DNA from 3 places in the Glutamicibacter sp. AOP38-B1-38 genome. Region 2 is predicted to be linked to each of the others. Evidence: riboswitches for the same ligand, from Rfam matches in the RefSeq annotation. Region 2 holds a riboswitch; each other region holds the start of a gene.

The links. Region 2 has a riboswitch for S-adenosylmethionine ahead of ACT3TP_RS08800 (acyl-CoA dehydrogenase). Riboswitches for the same ligand answer to the same signal wherever they lie in the genome.
Region 1: another riboswitch for S-adenosylmethionine. It lies ahead of ACT3TP_RS11960 (flavin reductase family protein); the one in region 2 lies ahead of ACT3TP_RS08800 (acyl-CoA dehydrogenase).
Region 3: another riboswitch for S-adenosylmethionine. It lies ahead of ACT3TP_RS12365 (hypothetical protein); the one in region 2 lies ahead of ACT3TP_RS08800 (acyl-CoA dehydrogenase).

Annotation. Positions count from the first base shown of each region.
Region 1 covers NZ_JBQSWU010000018.1:68,075-73,650, reverse strand. The annotation lists gene ACT3TP_RS11970 (AMP-binding protein) at 1-112, opposite strand, end outside; gene ACT3TP_RS11965 (PQQ-dependent sugar dehydrogenase) at 252-1,373, opposite strand; SAM riboswitch class IV at 1,607-1,723, shown strand; gene ACT3TP_RS11960 (flavin reductase family protein) at 1,830-2,330, shown strand; gene dnaB (replicative DNA helicase) at 2,985-4,340, shown strand; gene ACT3TP_RS11950 (MFS transporter) at 4,694-5,576, shown strand, end outside.
Region 2 covers NZ_JBQSWU010000012.1:57,438-63,013, forward strand. The annotation lists gene ggt (gamma-glutamyltransferase) at 1-170, shown strand, start outside; gene ACT3TP_RS08795 (LLM class flavin-dependent oxidoreductase) at 252-1,655, opposite strand; gene ACT3TP_RS08800 (acyl-CoA dehydrogenase) at 1,722-3,056, opposite strand; SAM riboswitch class I at 3,073-3,173, opposite strand; SAM riboswitch class I at 3,439-3,546, shown strand; gene acs (acetate--CoA ligase) at 3,697-5,576, shown strand, end outside.
Region 3 covers NZ_JBQSWU010000019.1:60,993-66,568, reverse strand. The annotation lists gene ACT3TP_RS12380 (sarcosine oxidase subunit alpha family protein) at 1-257, shown strand, start outside; gene soxG (sarcosine oxidase subunit gamma family protein) at 250-870, shown strand; partial or broken gene ACT3TP_RS12370 (formyltransferase family protein) at 1,065-1,392, shown strand; gene ACT3TP_RS12365 (hypothetical protein) at 1,413-1,934, opposite strand; SAM riboswitch class IV at 1,947-2,062, opposite strand; gene ACT3TP_RS12360 (SGNH/GDSL hydrolase family protein) at 2,354-3,253, shown strand; gene ACT3TP_RS12355 (universal stress protein) at 3,438-3,929, shown strand; gene ACT3TP_RS12350 (mycothione reductase) at 3,988-5,388, shown strand; gene ACT3TP_RS12345 (CHY zinc finger protein) at 5,385-5,576, opposite strand, start outside.

The sequences.
Region 1 (5,576 bases), on a different contig from region 2:
TGTACCTGCGGGTCCCGTGGATCACCGCGGTCTTCGACGGGTATACCTCGGCCGAACGCTGCAGGAATCGCAGGGGTGTGAGTTCCGAGTGGTTAGCCTGAGTCATGACCATGTGTGCGATATCCTTCGATTCGTATCCGTGGTTTCCTTCAGCCTGCGCCTGTGAGCTGAAGCACTTGCGACCTTCATGGTGGCATGGACCTCGGGTTCAATCCAAGAACCGCAGTATCAATTCGTTCAGTGGCCGAAATTCAGCGCCGGGTGGCAGTTCGGTCGATGAGCGTCTCCGGGGAGATGCCGAGAATCCTGTCGTCACCCTCTTGCGGGGTGCCGCGACCGTCGGTGTTATTCGTCAGCACCCAGAGCTCGCCGGTCTCGCTGACCTTCACGTCCCGCAGGCGCCCATGGTCACCTACGAGGAACTCGGTGGAATCGTGAGGCGTGCTCAGCTCCACGGTTCGCAGGCGCTCCCCGCGCAGGTTGGCGATGTAGAGGACCCCGTCGTAAATGGTGATGCCGCTGGGGCTCGCGGACTGCGTGCTCCATTGCTGGATCGGGTCGCGGTATTCGGGATCTTCCGCAATGCCTTCGTGCGCCGGCCAGCCGTAGTTGGCTCCGGGCTCAATAATGTTCAATTCATCCCAGCGGTTCTGCCCAAACTCGCTGGCATACATGGTTCCGTCGGGAGCCCAAGCGATACCTTGTGGATTGCGATGGCCGAAACTGAATACCGGCGAACCGGGGAAGGGGTTGTCGCCGGGGACCTCGCCCTGAATGGTCAGCCGCAGGATCTTTCCGCCTAGACTTTCCAGATCTTGAGCCGAGGATTCATTTCCAGCGTCTCCCACGGTCGCGTAGAGCATCGAATCCGGTCCGATGGCTAGACGCCCCCCGTTGTGAATTCCTGCCGATGGCAATTCGGACAGGATCGTCCGCGGATGACTCAGCGCGAGCGCACCGCTGTCGCCGGAAAGTTCGAATCGCTGGATGCGGTTGCCGTCTTCTGCGGTGGAGTAGGCGAAAAGGTAGGGCTGTTGAAAGGCCAGCCCAAGCAGTCCGCCTTCGCCACCATGAACTACGTCGTCCAGGCGGATGATCTGCCTGGTTTTGCCCGCTGAATCTATTTCCACGATCCGCCCCGAATCGCGTTCTGAAACGATCAGCGTATTTTCGGCGAAGACCATGGACCAGGGGGCGGCTAGCTCGGCTGCGATCCTTCGCGGTTCGGGCGACTTGGTATCGACTGCCCTGCTGCTTGACGTGGCGCCGGGGGAACGCGGTGCTTCGGCGGCGCATCCGGTGAGCATCGCGGCGCAGGCGAGAATTCCAAGGAAAACCGTGATCTTCGGATTACCAGCTATTCGAGGCCGCATGGTTTCAGGCTAGCAAGATCCGTTCGCTATGCAAGAGGCTGGGCGCTTCGTATCGCACCGAAGGGGAGCGGTATCAGCGGGCCGCGCAGCCGCATCCGAACCCTCCGGTGATTGAATAAATTTCCGATGGACCCTCGAATACTTGTGGCTCATCGAATTTTGGGTTGAATATTTCGATTTGCGAAGCAATTTGTTTGACGCGCGGGAGCTTAGGCCAATATCGTTTTAATCAGAATCATGAGCGTCAGCTAAAGGCCCTGGCTAGCTGGCCGGCAACCCTCTATACGGTAGCGGGGTGCTCCAGGTGAAGATTCGGTGTCGCGCAACACCGCACGATACAAGTACCGCACATCGAGGCGTTAAACCTTCGACGGCGGGTAAGAGCAAGTCAAAGCTGCTTTAGCCTGCCGCCGACCGTCGCCGTACCGGTGGGCATGAAGCAAAGGAAGTCAAGGCATGTCTTTGAATCAAGAACTTGACGCACTGACGCTGCGCAAGGTTTTCGCCCAGCACCCATCGGGAATTGCCACTCTGTGCGCCGAAGTCAACGGGGAAAAGACGGGAATCGTCGCCTCCTCATTCACCGTAGGGGTTTCCTTGGAACCGGCGTTGGTGATGTTTGCCGTGCAGAAAACCTCGAACACTTGGCCGAAGCTGCGGGACGCAAATCGAATCGGCGTTTCGGTGCTCAGCGAGCGCAATGAAGGGGTCTGCAGGCAGATCGCTTCCAAGAGCGGAGATCGATTCCGCGGTGTGGACACCCACACCAGCGACGACGGCTCGTTGTTCATCCATGACTCAACGCTGTGGCTCGACACGACGATCTACAGTGAGGTTGAGGCCGGAGACCATTGGGTCATCCTGTTGCAGGTCCATGGCCATAAGGTCGCCGAGCATTTACCGTCGATTTTCCATGATTCACGATTTCACTCGTTACCAGTCCCGGAACTCGTCTAAATAGTTGTCGTCGCTTCGCGCCACCTGTCATTTTCGCTGACATGTGGCGCGCAGTCGTTTAACTGGCCCGGCGGGCTCGGACCGCGCGGGCGCGTTAAGTTCATATGACCGCAGAGGGGTGCTCTGCATCGAATTGTGGATTACTCGCCTCGAAGTTACGTTTCAGTAGCTTTTTGGAGCGGTGACTACCGCGTTCTTCACGAAGATTCTTTCCACAAAACTATCCACACCTCTGTGGATGGTACGTTGATAAGTCGGTGCAGCAGGTTGAATACACCGGAATCCCGCGAGTTATGCTGTGGATAACGTCATTTGCGAAGGTTGACTCTACAAAGAAATTAACTTTCTATCCACAGGTGTGCAAACAACAAACTCCAAGTCAGATAGTCATTAGCACAACTTAAGTGGGGTAATCCACAAGCTTCTCCCCAAGTCGCACACAGGGTCATCCACAGCTAGAGGGGGATTATCCACAGATCTTGTGGATAACAGAGTTTGCGGCTATGGATAAGAGACCTACTGTTGGCTTTGGGACTGATATATCCACAGGTACCGCCGACACGATAACGTCGGTTGGCGGTGACATGCTTGAGTGTTGCCATCATGGCACAAGGGTATTTCCCAGAGGGTCAATAGGGGATGGAAGTGTCAGTTATGAGCGCGGAGCCGGTCTACGAGAGTCAGGGTTCGGAAGCGGGTCGCACCCCGCCGCAGGATATTCCTGCCGAAATGTCGGTTCTTGGCGGCATGATGCTGTCGAAGGATGCGATCGCCGACGTGGTCGAGGCGCTGCGCGGAACAGATTTCTATCGCCCGGCCCATGAATCCATTTTTGACGCAATCATCGATCTCTACGGACGAGGCGAACCAGCCGATGCCGTGACGGTCTCCGATCTGCTCACCAAGCGCAGCGAGATCGCCCGCGTGGGTGGCGCCGCCTATCTGCACAACCTCATCCAGCAGGTGCCCACCGCCGCGAACGCCGGCTACTACGCCGAAATCGTGCGCGAACGCGCCGTATTGCGCCGCCTGGTCGATGCCGGGACCCGGATCGTCCAGATGGGCTATTCGCCCGATGGTGAGGTTGACGCGATCGTCAACGAGGCGCAGGCCGAGGTGTACAAGGTCGCCGAGAACCGCAACAGCGAAGACTACGTGCGCCTGAGCGACATCATCGAGGGAACCGTCGATGAGATCGAGAATGCGGCGAACGCCGGCGACGGAATTACCGGCGTGCCAACCGGGTTCTACGAATTCGACGAACTGACCCAGGGGTTGAAGGGTGGTCAGATGATCATCATCGCCGCCCGCCCCGCAGTGGGTAAGTCGACCTTCGCCCTGGACTTCGCCCGTTCCGCGGCAATTAAGAACAACATGGCCACCGTCTTCTTCTCGCTGGAAATGGGCCGCAACGAAATTGCGATGCGCCTGCTCTCGGCAGAAGCATCCATCCAGCTGCAGGATCTGCGCAAGGGTTCGGTGGAAGACGCACAATGGACGAAGATTGCGACCACGATGGGTCGCTTGAACGAAGCTCCGCTGTTCATCGACGATTCGCCGAATATGTCCATGATGGAAATCCGCGCCAAGTGCCGACGGCTGAAGCAGCGCAACGAGCTGCGCATGATCATCCTCGACTACCTGCAGCTGATGAGCTCGGGCAAGCGCGTGGAATCGCGCCAGCAGGAAGTGTCCGAGTTCTCGCGTAACCTCAAGCTGCTGGCCAAGGAACTCGATGTTCCGCTGGTTGCCCTCTCGCAGCTGAACCGTGGTTCCGAGCAGCGCACCGACAAGAAGCCTATGATCTCGGACCTTCGTGAATCGGGATCGATCGAGCAGGACGCCGATATGGTAATCCTGCTGCACCGTGACGATGTCTACGACAAGGAAAACCGTCCGGGTGAAGCCGACGTGATCATCGCAAAGCACCGTGCCGGCCCCACCAAGACCATCACCGTGGCGTTCCAGGGCCACTATTCGCGCTTCAGCAACATGCAGAACGACGGCTAGCCTGCCGAGGCAGGCCTACGGCACAGGGAAGGGTCCAGAAATCCGCAAGATTTCTTGGCCCTGCCCCTTGGTTCAGCTGCGTTCTCCGTGCATCGCTGCGTGCCGTTGATAGTGCTGAAAGCGCCGTCCATTCGCGCCGCACCTGGGGCTGGCTGCCTAGAAAAGGCCAAGAACACCGCTGGAGAGTATCCCGGTAGCTCCCACCATCAGCGCTAGGCAGAGCGCGGTGATCTTGACCAGTCGGCGACGCGTATCTTCGTTAAGCATGGGTTCAGCTTACAAAGCCATGCGGTGCATCCACTAACCATCGGTGCCGAATCGGCGTCCGAGACGTTCAATGAAAGAATGGCCGCATGCCATCACCACGTGACTCTGCGGTAGATTCCGCAACGGTTGAGTCGATCTATGCCGCCAAATATTTGGCGACCACCCTGGGCATGTTCGTCCTGGTCTTCTCGGTGGGTTTCGAAGCGTTGGCGGTTTCCACGATCATGCCGCTGGTCAGTGAGCTGCTCGATGGACAGAAGTACTTCGCGCTGGCCTTTGCCGCACCGATTGCCAGCGCGATGCTTGGCATGGTTGCTGCGGGAGAGGTTTCGGACCGAAGAGGCCCGAAGATTCCGCTGTACGCTTCCGTGGCTATTTTTGCCGGCGGCCTGCTTATCTGCGGCACCGCGGCGGATATGCAGGTGCTGATCCTCGGAAGAATTTTGCAAGGCATCGGTGGCGGCGCCGTGACCGTGGCAATCTTTGTGCTGATCGCTCGGGCATATCCGGCAAAATTGCACAGCAAAATTTTCGCACTTTTCGCCGCCGCCGGGGTGATCCCGGCGTTGCTCGGACCGTGGATTGCGGGCCTGATCGCCACATACCTCGGTTGGCGTTGGGTATTCCTTGGGGTGCTGATCTTCATCGCCTTCGCGATCGTGGCGGTCATCCCGACCCTGCATCGCATGGATTCTGCACGCGATGCAACCCTCGGTCCGGTCTCCATCAAGCGGCTACTGCTCGCGGGGTTCACCGGGGCTTCGGTGATCGCCATGAACCTGCTTGGGCTCATGGACAATGGGTGGCCCTCCGTCGTCGCCCTGCTGTCAGCGTTGGCGCTCGCCCTGTTAGCGATCCGGCCGCTGCTGCCCGTAGGGACCTTCAGCGCCCGGCGTGGAATGCCAGCCACGGTGCTGACCCGATCGCTGGTGGCTGGAGCATTTTTCGGCACAGAGGTCTACCTGCCGT
Region 2 (5,576 bases):
TTGAGGCTTTCGGGCACAAGCTCACCGCCGCCGGTGATTCCTTCACCCCGCAGGCTGAGATCGGTGCGGTTGAGGCGGTGGAAATCGCCGCAGACGGGACCTTGATCGCGGCGGCTGAACCAAACCGCCGCGGAGGCGGTTCGGCCATGGTGGTGAACCCGGCCAAATAGCCGTTAAAGCCAGCGAGTCCCCGCGGAATTCAACATTTCGCGGGGACTCGCTGGCTTTGCTAGCGCTTGATCTTCAAGGATTTAGGCCTTGGTGGCCAATCGGTTGGAGATCTTGTACTGGGCCGCGCGGTGGGTGTCCTTCACGCGGTCGCCGGCGCCGAACAACTTGTGGCGCAGCGAGCCCTCGGTGTATTCGGTCTTGTAGACCCCGCGTGCCTGAAGCTCGGGAACCACGTACTCGACGACGTCCTCGAAGGTACCTGGAGTGACAGCATAGGCGAGGTTGAAGCCATCCACGTCGGTGTAGTCCACCCAGTCGATGAGCTTCTCGGCGACCTCGGCACCCGAACCGACGGAGACCGGACCGAATCCGCCCACGCCGATCCATTCGGCCAGCTGCCGGATGGTCCATGGCTTTCCGGTATCACCGCTGGCCTTCTTGAAGGTTTCCACCGAGGACTGGATGGCGTTGGACTTCACGTCGTCGCCAATCACGTCATCTGGTCCGTAAGCGGACATGTCGATGCCGGTCCAACCCGAAAGCAATGCCAGCGCGCCGTCGATATCCACGTAGGAGCTGTAGTCCTCGAACTTTGCCTGGGCAAGTTCCGAAGTTTCGGCGGTGATGATGGTCTGCATGGCGAAGATCTTGATGTCGTGGCGGCCACGGCCTGCGGCCTCGGCAGCATCACGGATCTTGGCGACCGCTTCTTTGAGCAGGTCACGGGTAGGGCAATTCACGAAGATCGCTTCGGCGTTCGACGCGGCGAATTCGGTGCCGCGCTTGGACGCGCCGGCCTGGTAAATCACCGGGGTACGCTGGGTGGAAGGCTCGGTAATCGCGATGCCTGGAACCTTGAAGTACTTGCCCTCGTGATTGATCGGGTGCACTTTGGAATGGTCGGTGTAGACGCCGGATTCCTTGTTGTTCTGCACCGCGTCCTCTTCCCACGAACCTTCGAGCAGCTTGTAGACCACTTCGAGGTACTCATCGGCGTGGTTGTAGCGCTCGTCGTGCTCCATCTGGTCTTCCTGGCCCATATTTCGGGCCGCCGACGGCAGGTAGCCGGTGACCACATTCCAGCCGACACGGCCATTGGTCAGGTGGTCCAGGGTGGCCAGGCGGCGCGCGAAGGCATAAGGGTGCTCATAGGCGGTGCCGGCGGTGACGCCGAAGCCGAGGTTCTCGGTGACCGCGGCCATCGCGGAGACGAGCATCATCGGGTCATTAACCGGCGCCTGGGCTCCGCTGCGCAGCGGAGTCTCGTTGGCGCCCTTGTAGACGTCGTAGGTGCCCAGCACGTCGGCGAGGAACAGCCCGTCGAATTTGCCCTTTTCCAGCACCTTGGCCAGGTGGGTCCAGTAGCCCAGGGTGTTGTAGGTCGACGCCTTGTCATCCGGGTGGCGCCAGAGGCCCGGCGACTGGTGCACCACGCAGTTCATATCGAAGGCGTTAAAAAGGATTTCGCGCTTGTTCTCGCTCATTGGTGTGCCCCTATCCATAGAAGAAAAATCTTGTAAGTCTAAAAATCTGTGTTCGAGGAGTGTTGCCTAGCTGCCGGCGAACCGGTTTGCTCCGGTTACCGTGCCGGTGACGGACAGCCGTTGGGGCTGCACGCCGTTGATCTCGTAGTCCCCCACGATGCGCGCCTTGTAGATCGCCGGATTGTGCGTCGCGATGGTTCGGGCGTTGCGCCAGTGGCGGTCCATATTGCAGCTATTGCGAGTGGAAGATGCACCCAGCGCGTCGAAGAGCTTGCTGGTCGCTCCGATGACCAGCGGCTGCACGATCGTCTGAGCACGGTTTGCCGCCAGTTCGCACACGGCAAAGCGCTCCTCGGCGTTCAGGTTCGCGTCGGCCATGGCCGCTTCGACCTCCAGCACCGCGCCCATGACCACGGACTCCGCGGCGAAGATTTCGGCGGAAACCTCCCCGACGAGCTGCAAGACCTGCGGTTCGCGGTGCACCGGAACTCCGGTGCCGGTGCTGAAACTGCGGGTACGCGCCTGCACGGAGGAGCGCAGGTCGTTCAGTGCCGCCCGTCCGATTCCGGCCTGTACCGCCATGAGCACGAGTTGGAAGATCGCGGCTTCCGGATCCGTGGGATCCTCCGGCATGAAGGTGTCCACCGGAACTTCGTGGAATTCGGTGCTGCCGGTACCGGTGAGCTGTTGGCCGAAACCATCCCAGTCATCGAGGATTTTCACGCCGCTGTGCTGGGTGGAAACTACCGCGATCTGGCGCCCTGGGAGTTGCGGGTGCGCCACCGCTACGGTGGTCCAGTCGGCGAAGATGGTGCCGGTGCAATAGAACTTCCGCCCATTGACCAGCCAGCGCGACCCCTCCTCGGTGACCTTGGTGTTGAGCAACCCGAGGGCGTTGCCGCCTTCCTCGGTGTAGGCGTTGCCCACGATCTGCCCGGAGCTGATTCGGGCAACCCATTTGCTACGGAGCTGCGCATCTTCCAGCCGCACCGCATTTTCCACGAAGGCAATATGCGCGCGCCATAGCTGAGCCACATGCGAGTCGGCCTCGGCTAATTCGATGAGCAACCGGAAGACATCGCTCAAGCGCGCCCCATGGCCGCCGTCGGCAACCGGCAGGCGCAGCGCACCGAAGCGCTCACGGTTCAGCAAGCCAACCTGTTCGAAAGGCAGGATCCGCTGCCGGTCGCGTTCCCTTGCACCGGCGGCGATCTGTGCGAACACCGGACGGAAAATGCCGGCAAGCCGTTCATACTGCTCGTCAGCGCCGGGGCCCGGGGTGATTTTCAGCAGCTGCCGGGTAGGAAGTTCCTGTGGAAGGTCGTCAAGCTCCACCGCGCTACCCGCAATAGACGGGTCGCTGAGCGCATTAAAGTCGCCAGCGGGATCGCCAAATGACATCGAAAGTCCTCAATTCTTTCCATCGGTCCTGGCTGTAGCACCGTCCCGCGCCAATATTTAGGTGGGTGGTTGCTGCGACGTCGACGAGCCAGATCTCTCGGTCGCTCTGGATGGTTCGTAATCATTTGTAGCCTGAGGTCTACTTCGTCCTCAACCCGGTTAGTCACATTTCGTCGTGCACGGATGGAGATTGAAATGCATCAAGGACAGCACTTGCCTAACGCGGCCGAACACAATGCCTAGCGTTTAGCGATTTTTCGGCCAAATACGCGATTAGTGAAATAAAAATCGAAACATCACGATGATGTGACGCATCTATCGAATATTTATCATGTTACGAAAGATTTGCATTGAAATCGTTCGAAGGCCTGTAATAGTCGTGTAACCATCCCGAGCGGCTAAGAGATCTGGCTCTGTGACGCCGCAGCAACCACCACCCACGGTTAATAAACCAAACGGTGACCGGTGCTACCGCCAGGAACGATGGAGATGATCATGGCTTTCATTTCGCCTTGCCCGCAACGGCTCGCTATGCGACATTGCACTTTCTTGGCGTTCCCATAAAGTACCGCGCACCCACACGCTCAGTGCGCCTTCCGCTGACTCGAAATTAATCGCCCTAAACTTTTCAAGGACCGCAATGACCACCACCGAATTGGCCAGTACAAATCAGCCCTCCAGCGCCGAGGCACGCCAGGAGTTCTGGGACGAGGCGGCGAACCTGCTTGACTGGGACACCCCATGGCACACCACCAGCCAGATCATCCCGGCAGACGCACAAGCCAAGCGCGGCCCGCAGATCTCCTGGTACCTGGGGGGCAAGCTCAACGCCGCGGTGAATTGCGCCGACCGCCATGTGGCAGCCGGCAACGGTGAAAAGGTCGCCCTCTACTTCGAGGGCGAGCCAGGTGACCGCATCGCGGTGACCTATCGGAACCTCCAGGAGCGCGTCAGCCAGGCGGCGAACGCCCTGCAGGAGCTCGGCGTGGCCAAGGGCGACCGCGTGGTCATCTACCTGCCGGTGCTTATCGAAACCATCGTCATCACCCTGGCCTGTGCACGCATCGGGGCGATCCATTCGCTGGTCTTCGGCGGCTTCTCCGCGGAGGCGTTGAAGTTCCGGGTGGAAGACACCAAGGCCAAGCTGCTGGTCACCACCGACGGCCAGTTCCGCCGCGGCACCTCGGTTCCGGTCAAGGCCAACGCAGACCTTGCGGTATCCGGGGAAAACAGCATCGAAAAGGTTCTGGTAATCCGCCGGACCGGGGATGAGATCCCGTGGACCGCCGGACGCGACGTGTGGTGGCACGAGGCGGTGGAAACCCAGTCCACCGAGCACGCGGCGCAGGCTTTTGACGCCGAGACGCCGCTGTTCATCATGTACACCTCCGGAACCACCGGTCAGCCCAAGGGCCTGGTGCACACCACCGGCGGTTACCTGACCCAGGCCGCGTACAGCCACAATCTCCTGTTCGGCAACCCCGACGAATCCCAGCGCGCGGGCGACGTGCACTGGTGCACCGCAGATCTGGCTTGGGTCACCGCGCACACCTACGAGATCTACGGCCCGCTGGCCAACGGCGTCACCCAGGTGATCTACGAGGGCGTGCCCAACGCACCGCACCCGGGCCGCCACTTTGAGATCATCGAACGCTACAAGGTCACCAGCTACTACACCGCGCCGACCCTGGTCCGTTCGCTGATGGGCTGGTTCCCCGAAGGGGTTCCCGCCGACTATGACCTGTCCTCGGTTCGGGTGGGCGGCACCGTGGGCGAGGCGGTCAACCCCGAGGCGTGGCGCTGGCTGCGCGCTCAGCTGGGGCGCGGCACCCCCGGCGGCATCCCGATGGTCGATACCTGGTGGCAGTCCGAGTCCGGCGCGACAGTCCTCTCCCCGCTGCCTACCGACGAGCACTTCAAGCCCGGCTGCGCTTCGCGGGCGCTGCCCGGCGTTTCGGTGGACATCGTGGACGCCGCCGGCGGCCGCGTGGGGCCCAACGAGCAGGGAAATATCGTGATCACCCAGACCGGCCCGTCCATGGCCCGCACGGTCTGGGGAAACCCGGAACGCTACTACACCAGCTACTGGGAGCAGTACGCCGCGCAGGGCTGGTTCCTGGCCGGGGATGGCGCGCGTTTCGATGAGGATGGGGATATCTACATCCTGGGACGCACCGATGACGTGATCAATATTTCCGGGCACCGGCTGTCCACCATCGAGATCGAATCAGCACTGGTCACCCACCCAGGCGTGGTCGAGGCGGGAGTCTGCCCGACCCCGGATCAGCAGACCGGGCATGCGGCTACCGCGTTCGTGGTGCCGCTGGATGCCTCGCTGGTTGCGGCGCAACCCGATGCGCAGACGCTCGCCCGCCAGCAGCAGTTCATCGCCGAGCTGCGCGCAACCGTCACCACGCAGATCGGGCCGATCGCCAAACCACGCGATATCGTCCTGGTCCCCGATGTGCCCAAGACCCGCTCGGGCAAAATCATGCGCCGCCTGCTGACCCAGCTCTTTGA
Region 3 (5,576 bases), on a different contig from region 2:
GCCTGCCCGAAGGCACCGCGCTGGTCGGCGCCGGAACCCCGGTCACCCCGGCCGACGGCCCGGTCCCGATGGAAGGCTGGGTCACCAGCTCCTACAACTCGCCCGCGCTGGGCCGGACCTTCGGCCTGGCCCTGATCAAGAACGGCTTCAACCGCATCGGTGAAGTCCTCAAAGCCCCCGTCGGCGACCAGCTGGTCGACGTCGAGGTCTGCGAAACCGTCCTCTACGACCCGGAAGGCAGCCGCCGAGATGGCTAAGCACAGCGTAATCGAACCAACCACCGATCTGCGCCGCTCCCCGGCCGCGCACCTGGCCGAGGCGATGGCCCAGGCCTCCGTCGCCGGGACGCGCGCCGTCGCATTGCGCGAGATTGCGCTGGCCACCGCCGTGTCGCTGCGCGCGGTTCCCGGCAGCGCCGGGCACCAGGCGCTCGCGGCGGCCACCGGTGTGGGCTTGCCGGCCGGCGTCGGCGAGGTCGCCGGGTCCATCGAGGGCACCGCGGTGCTCTGGCTCGGGCCGGATGAATTCATGGCCTTCAACGCCGCCGGGGAGGAGCTCACGCAGCCGCTGGACTCCGCCCTGGGTCAGGCGCCGGGCCAGGTCATCGACCTCTCGGCGAACCGCGCGGTGCTGGAGCTGCGCGGCGCGGCGGCCAGCCTGGTGCTGCGCAAGAGCTGCCCGGCCGATCTGCATCCGCGGGCCTTCGCGGTCAACCAGGCGATCACCACCACGGTTGCCAACGTGCCGATCCTGCTCTGGCGCACCGCGGAGAATAGCTGGTATGTCATGCCGCGCGCCTCGTTCACCGAACATGTGGTGCACTGGATGATCGACGCGATGGCCGAGTTCGGCTCGGACCCGGTGATCTAGCCGCAGCACGATCGGGAACAAGAAGACGCCTGGCGGGCCGGTCCATTTTCGGGCCGGCCCGCCGGTGCCCCACGGTCTGGTTTTAATGCTCAATCACCGAAGGGCTCCCGCAAGGGGCGAGCAAATCCGGCATGCGCTGGCCCTGCGCTCACCATCGGCGAACTGAAGCAGTACACAGCAAACCGGCCGCCGAGGCAAAGCTGATGCAGATCCTCTCTGCGGAACCCTCCAGTAAGCTCTCGGGGCGCACGATCAGCACTCACCACTCATCCCGGCCCGCTTGCAAAGGCGCCAAGCCGTACCACCAGGCGTGGGACCCGCGGGGTCAATACCGTCGGTGCCGCCGCGCATTGCGTAAACGCGGAGCCTTACGAGGGCCCGATCATCGCCCAGCAGGTCCAGGATGTGGATCGTACCTATACCGCCGAGTGCCGCGTGTTCCTCTGGGGCAACCGCACGGTGGTGCAGCGCGAAGCCAATGGCCAACATGGGTGCCCGGCACCGGAAGCCGAGCACGCATGATCGTTCCCCGCCGCGGTTTTCTAGTGCGGCTCCGGGCCGCAGTGCGTGGTGATAAAACGGCTCAACGCCCGCTTCGGGCCGAGCTTCTGGAACAGGTAGGGGAAATCCGCCCACTGCTCGGGAACCAGATTTTGACCCTTCATACCCCACTGGCCTCCGTCCGCATTCAGACAGCGCAGCCTGTCATGAAGCCGGTATTCGACCTCCAGATCCACCGCCTGCCGCAGCGCATCCTCAATGGCCGACGGGAGCAAGGCAAGAATCAATGCGAACAATTCTGGGCTCACCCCGGCCTTTTCCCACCGTGCGGCGTAGTCGCGCCAATGATCCACGCGCAGCGTCCCGGTGCCATGAAGCAACCCGCGGCTGGCCAAATTGTGGCCCATGAACTGCGCGAAATTCCCGGCGTAGAGCCCGGGCGGGTTGTAGGGGTGATCCAAGAGCACCCCGGTCCACCGTCGTTCCCAGGCAAGCCGCGAGCCCTTGGCCGCGGGCTCGGTCATTGGCAGGCCATAGGCGTCAAGCTGCTCGGTGTAAGACATGTTTACTTCCCTTTCATCGACTTGTCCGCGGATACTGACCGCCGACCGGTTCTTCCCCTGGGGCACCCCGCTCGCTGAGGAGGGTTGCCGCGCAGCTAGCCAGGTACTTGACGCTGCGACTCGTGAACCTGCCAATCATCCTAGGACAGCGAACCGACACTTTAGCTCCGGGCGGATCTTGCGCGTTCTATGTCCCTCGCCGAAGGCCTTCACCAGCGAGGGCCTTCGGCGTAGGATATGGCAGATGCAGTGCGCGCAATCCGGTCTTGAGCTCGGCCCGGTGGCGGCTTCTTATCTTGGGGATGAAGGCCGCGGATTCCTGCCCTTGAGGGCACGGACCTTCATGGTGACCCGTCCGAACGGGCATTTCGCGCTGTGTTCCACGCACAGCGCACAGGGTGGAAACAGGGGACGTTCCAATGAACGGCAAGAAGAAATCCAGATTTTTGGCTCTCATCACCGCGGCCTTGGCGGGCGCGGCGCTGATGCTGGCCGGCATGGCACCGGCCGCGGCGCTGGTGCCAATCTCGCGATCCGGCGATACGGGGACCATCAACTACGTCAACCTCGGCGACTCCTACTCGGCGGGCTTCGGCTCGGGAACCATTAAACCCGGGCCTTTTCCGGATTGCCTGCAAACCACCGGGTCAACTCACGTCACCATGATCGACGCGCTACGCGGCGTGCAACTGATCGCAGATGCCGCCTGCGCAGGGCTGGACACCGCGCAGATAACGGCCACCGCTGCCGCGGTAGCCCCGCAACTGGCGCAAGCGGATCTGGTCACGCTCAGTCTGGGCGGAAATAATCTCCAGTGGGGGCAAACAGTCTCAGCCTGCAGCGCCCAGGGCACCGCCGCGAGCTGCCAGCAGATGCTCAAACTCGGCTACGCCTCCATGCCTGCTCTGCGCTCCGAGGTCGGAGCCACGCTGCAGCACATCGATGCGGCAACTCGCGCAAAAATCCTGGTTGTGGGTTATCCGCAGTTATTCACCACCTCCAATGGCGACCAGCCGCTGATCACGGCCAAGAACGCCCGGGCGCTGAACAAGCTGGGGGATGCGCTGAACCGGAATATCAAGATGGCCACCAAGGGTTCGAACGCGTCGTTCGTTTCGGTCACCGGCGCATTTAAGAACCACGGACTGGGTGCCGCGGATTCCTGGATCAGCTTTAATCTGGCGAACCCCGCCGATCCATTTAACCTGCATCCGACGAGCACCGGATACCAGGAGGGCTACTACCCGGCAGTCAAACGCCATATCAACCTGAAAAAATTGGCGCACAGCCAGGAAGGCCAGAATAGGTATTCGCACTAGAAGCACCCGGCCGGCTAACTCTGACGGCGAACCCGGCGGAAAACCGTCTTGGCCGTACGTCTTGCTCGCTGCGGACCGTGAAACTTGCGGACAAGACAGCGGCGCGCTGGCATACTGGGATTAGCGACGCAAACCCGTTGCGGCGGATGAAAATCCGCACTCGGCACGATCCGTGGGAGTCCTGATGACTGAGCGTATTTTGTTGGTTGGCGTTGAACTGGGGCAGGCACCGGCGGTCCTTGAAGCCGTCATCGAGCTGGCCGAGGCCACGGGCGCGAAGGTCATGTGCCTCTACGCGGACTCGGGCCGATTCGTCACCGAACGCCTGCCCACCGGAGAAATAGTCGAAGACACCACCTTCGACGGGGACGAACAGTTTCAGCAAGATTTCTCCCCGGCGCTCGCCGAACAGCTTTCGAAGGCCTTCGCCGGGACGAAGATCAGCTGGGCGGCGCGCACGGTCGCCGGAGATCCTGCCAAAGCTCTGATGCGGGTCGCCGCAGAGCTTGACGCGCAATTGATCGCCATCGGCACCCGGCGTCCGGGACTGCGCAGCAGGATGGAAGAGCTGATGGATGGTTCGATCGCCGTTGCGCTGGCCCATCGGCAGTCCCGCCCGGTGCTCGTTGTCCCGCAGGTTCCCGGCTTCTTTGAGGCGCAGCCCGCCAAGTCATGAAACTTCGCTCGGCGGCGAAAATGTTTCTCTGGCTGGGCCGCTGGCCTACGATGAAGCCATGACTCGGCGTAACGTAGATCTTGCAATCATTGGCTCCGGTTCCGGCAATTCGCTGATTACCGACTACTGGGATGACAAGCAGGTAGCTATCGCCGAAGGCTCAACTTTCGGCGGCACCTGCTTGAATGTCGGTTGCATCCCGACGAAGATGTTCGTCCGCCCCGCCCATCTGGCCCGCGGGACCGAGGAAGCGGCCCGGCTCGGGGTGCAGATGGCCGTGGAGAAGGTCGACTGGCTGGCCATCCGCGACCGGATATTCGGGCGCATCGACCCGATCTCCGCAGGCGGCGAAGACTACCGCAAGCGGTTGGAGAACGTCGAGCTCATCTCCCAGTTCGTCACGCTGCGCGAAGGCAAAACCCTGCGGGCCGAAGACGGCACCGAAATCACCGCCGAGCAGCTGGTCATCGCCGCTGGTTCCCGCCCCACCATGCCCGAGCTGGAAGGCATCGAGCTGGACGGGGTGCACACCTCGGACACCATCATGCGGCTGGCGAAGCTTCCCGAACGGCTGGTGATCATCGGCGGCGGCTACATCGCCTGCGAATTCGCCGCAATCTTCTCCGCGCTGGGCACCGAGGTCATCCAGCTGGTCCGCTCCGGAGCGCTGATGCGCCACCTGGATGCCGAAATCCGCGGGGCCTTCAACGCAGAAGCGACCGGCCACTGGCAGGTGCGCTATCACACCGAAGCCCGCGCGCTGCGCCCGGCCGATTCCGGGCTGGACGTGGTGCTCGGGTCCGAAACGCTGCGAGCCGACGCGGTGCTGGTGGCCATCGGCCGCACCCCGAATACGGATCTGATCGGCGCGCGGGAAGCCGGCCTGGATCTGCACGAGGACGGCCGGCTGCAGGTGGATCAATACCAGCGGGTGCTGCGCGGCGGGCAGCCGGTGACCGGCACCTACGCGTTGGGGGACATCAGCTCACAAACGCAGCTGAAGCATGTGGCGAACTACGAGGCGCGGCTCGTCGCCCACAACTTGGAACACCCCGGGCAGCTGCGCAAGAACTCCGATCGTGCGGTCCCGGCAGCGGTGTTCACCCACCCGGAACTTGCCACCATCGGGCTCACCGAGGAAGAAGCGCGCGCGCAGCTCGGAGCGGAGCACCTCACCGTGAAGACGCAGAAGTTCGGGGACACCGCCTATGGCTGGGCGATGGAGGACCGCTCCGGTCTTTTCAAGGTGCTGGCCGACAAGCGCACCGGCCAGCTGGTCGGCGCGCACGCCATGGGGCCGGAGGCCTCGAACCTCATCCAGCCGGTGATTATGGCGATGAACCTGGGCATCGATGCGCACACCGCGGCCACCGGCCAGTACTGGATCCACCCGGCGCTGATGGAGGTCGTGGAAAACGCCCTGCTCGGTTTGGATGTCCCGGACTCTGGGCTGCTCTAAACCTCGAAATACAGTGCCAGGTGCAGCTTGCACCCGGGGTTGAAGAGCGCATCGCAGGCAGGGCAATGGCTCGCGCCCAGATAGTCCGTGACGCTCAGCTGCGCTTTGCAGACTCCGCAGAGCACCGCCGGTTCGCCGAAGCGCTCCGCGGGCCAGAGTCGTACCTGGTGGCCGGCGACTTCCGCGTG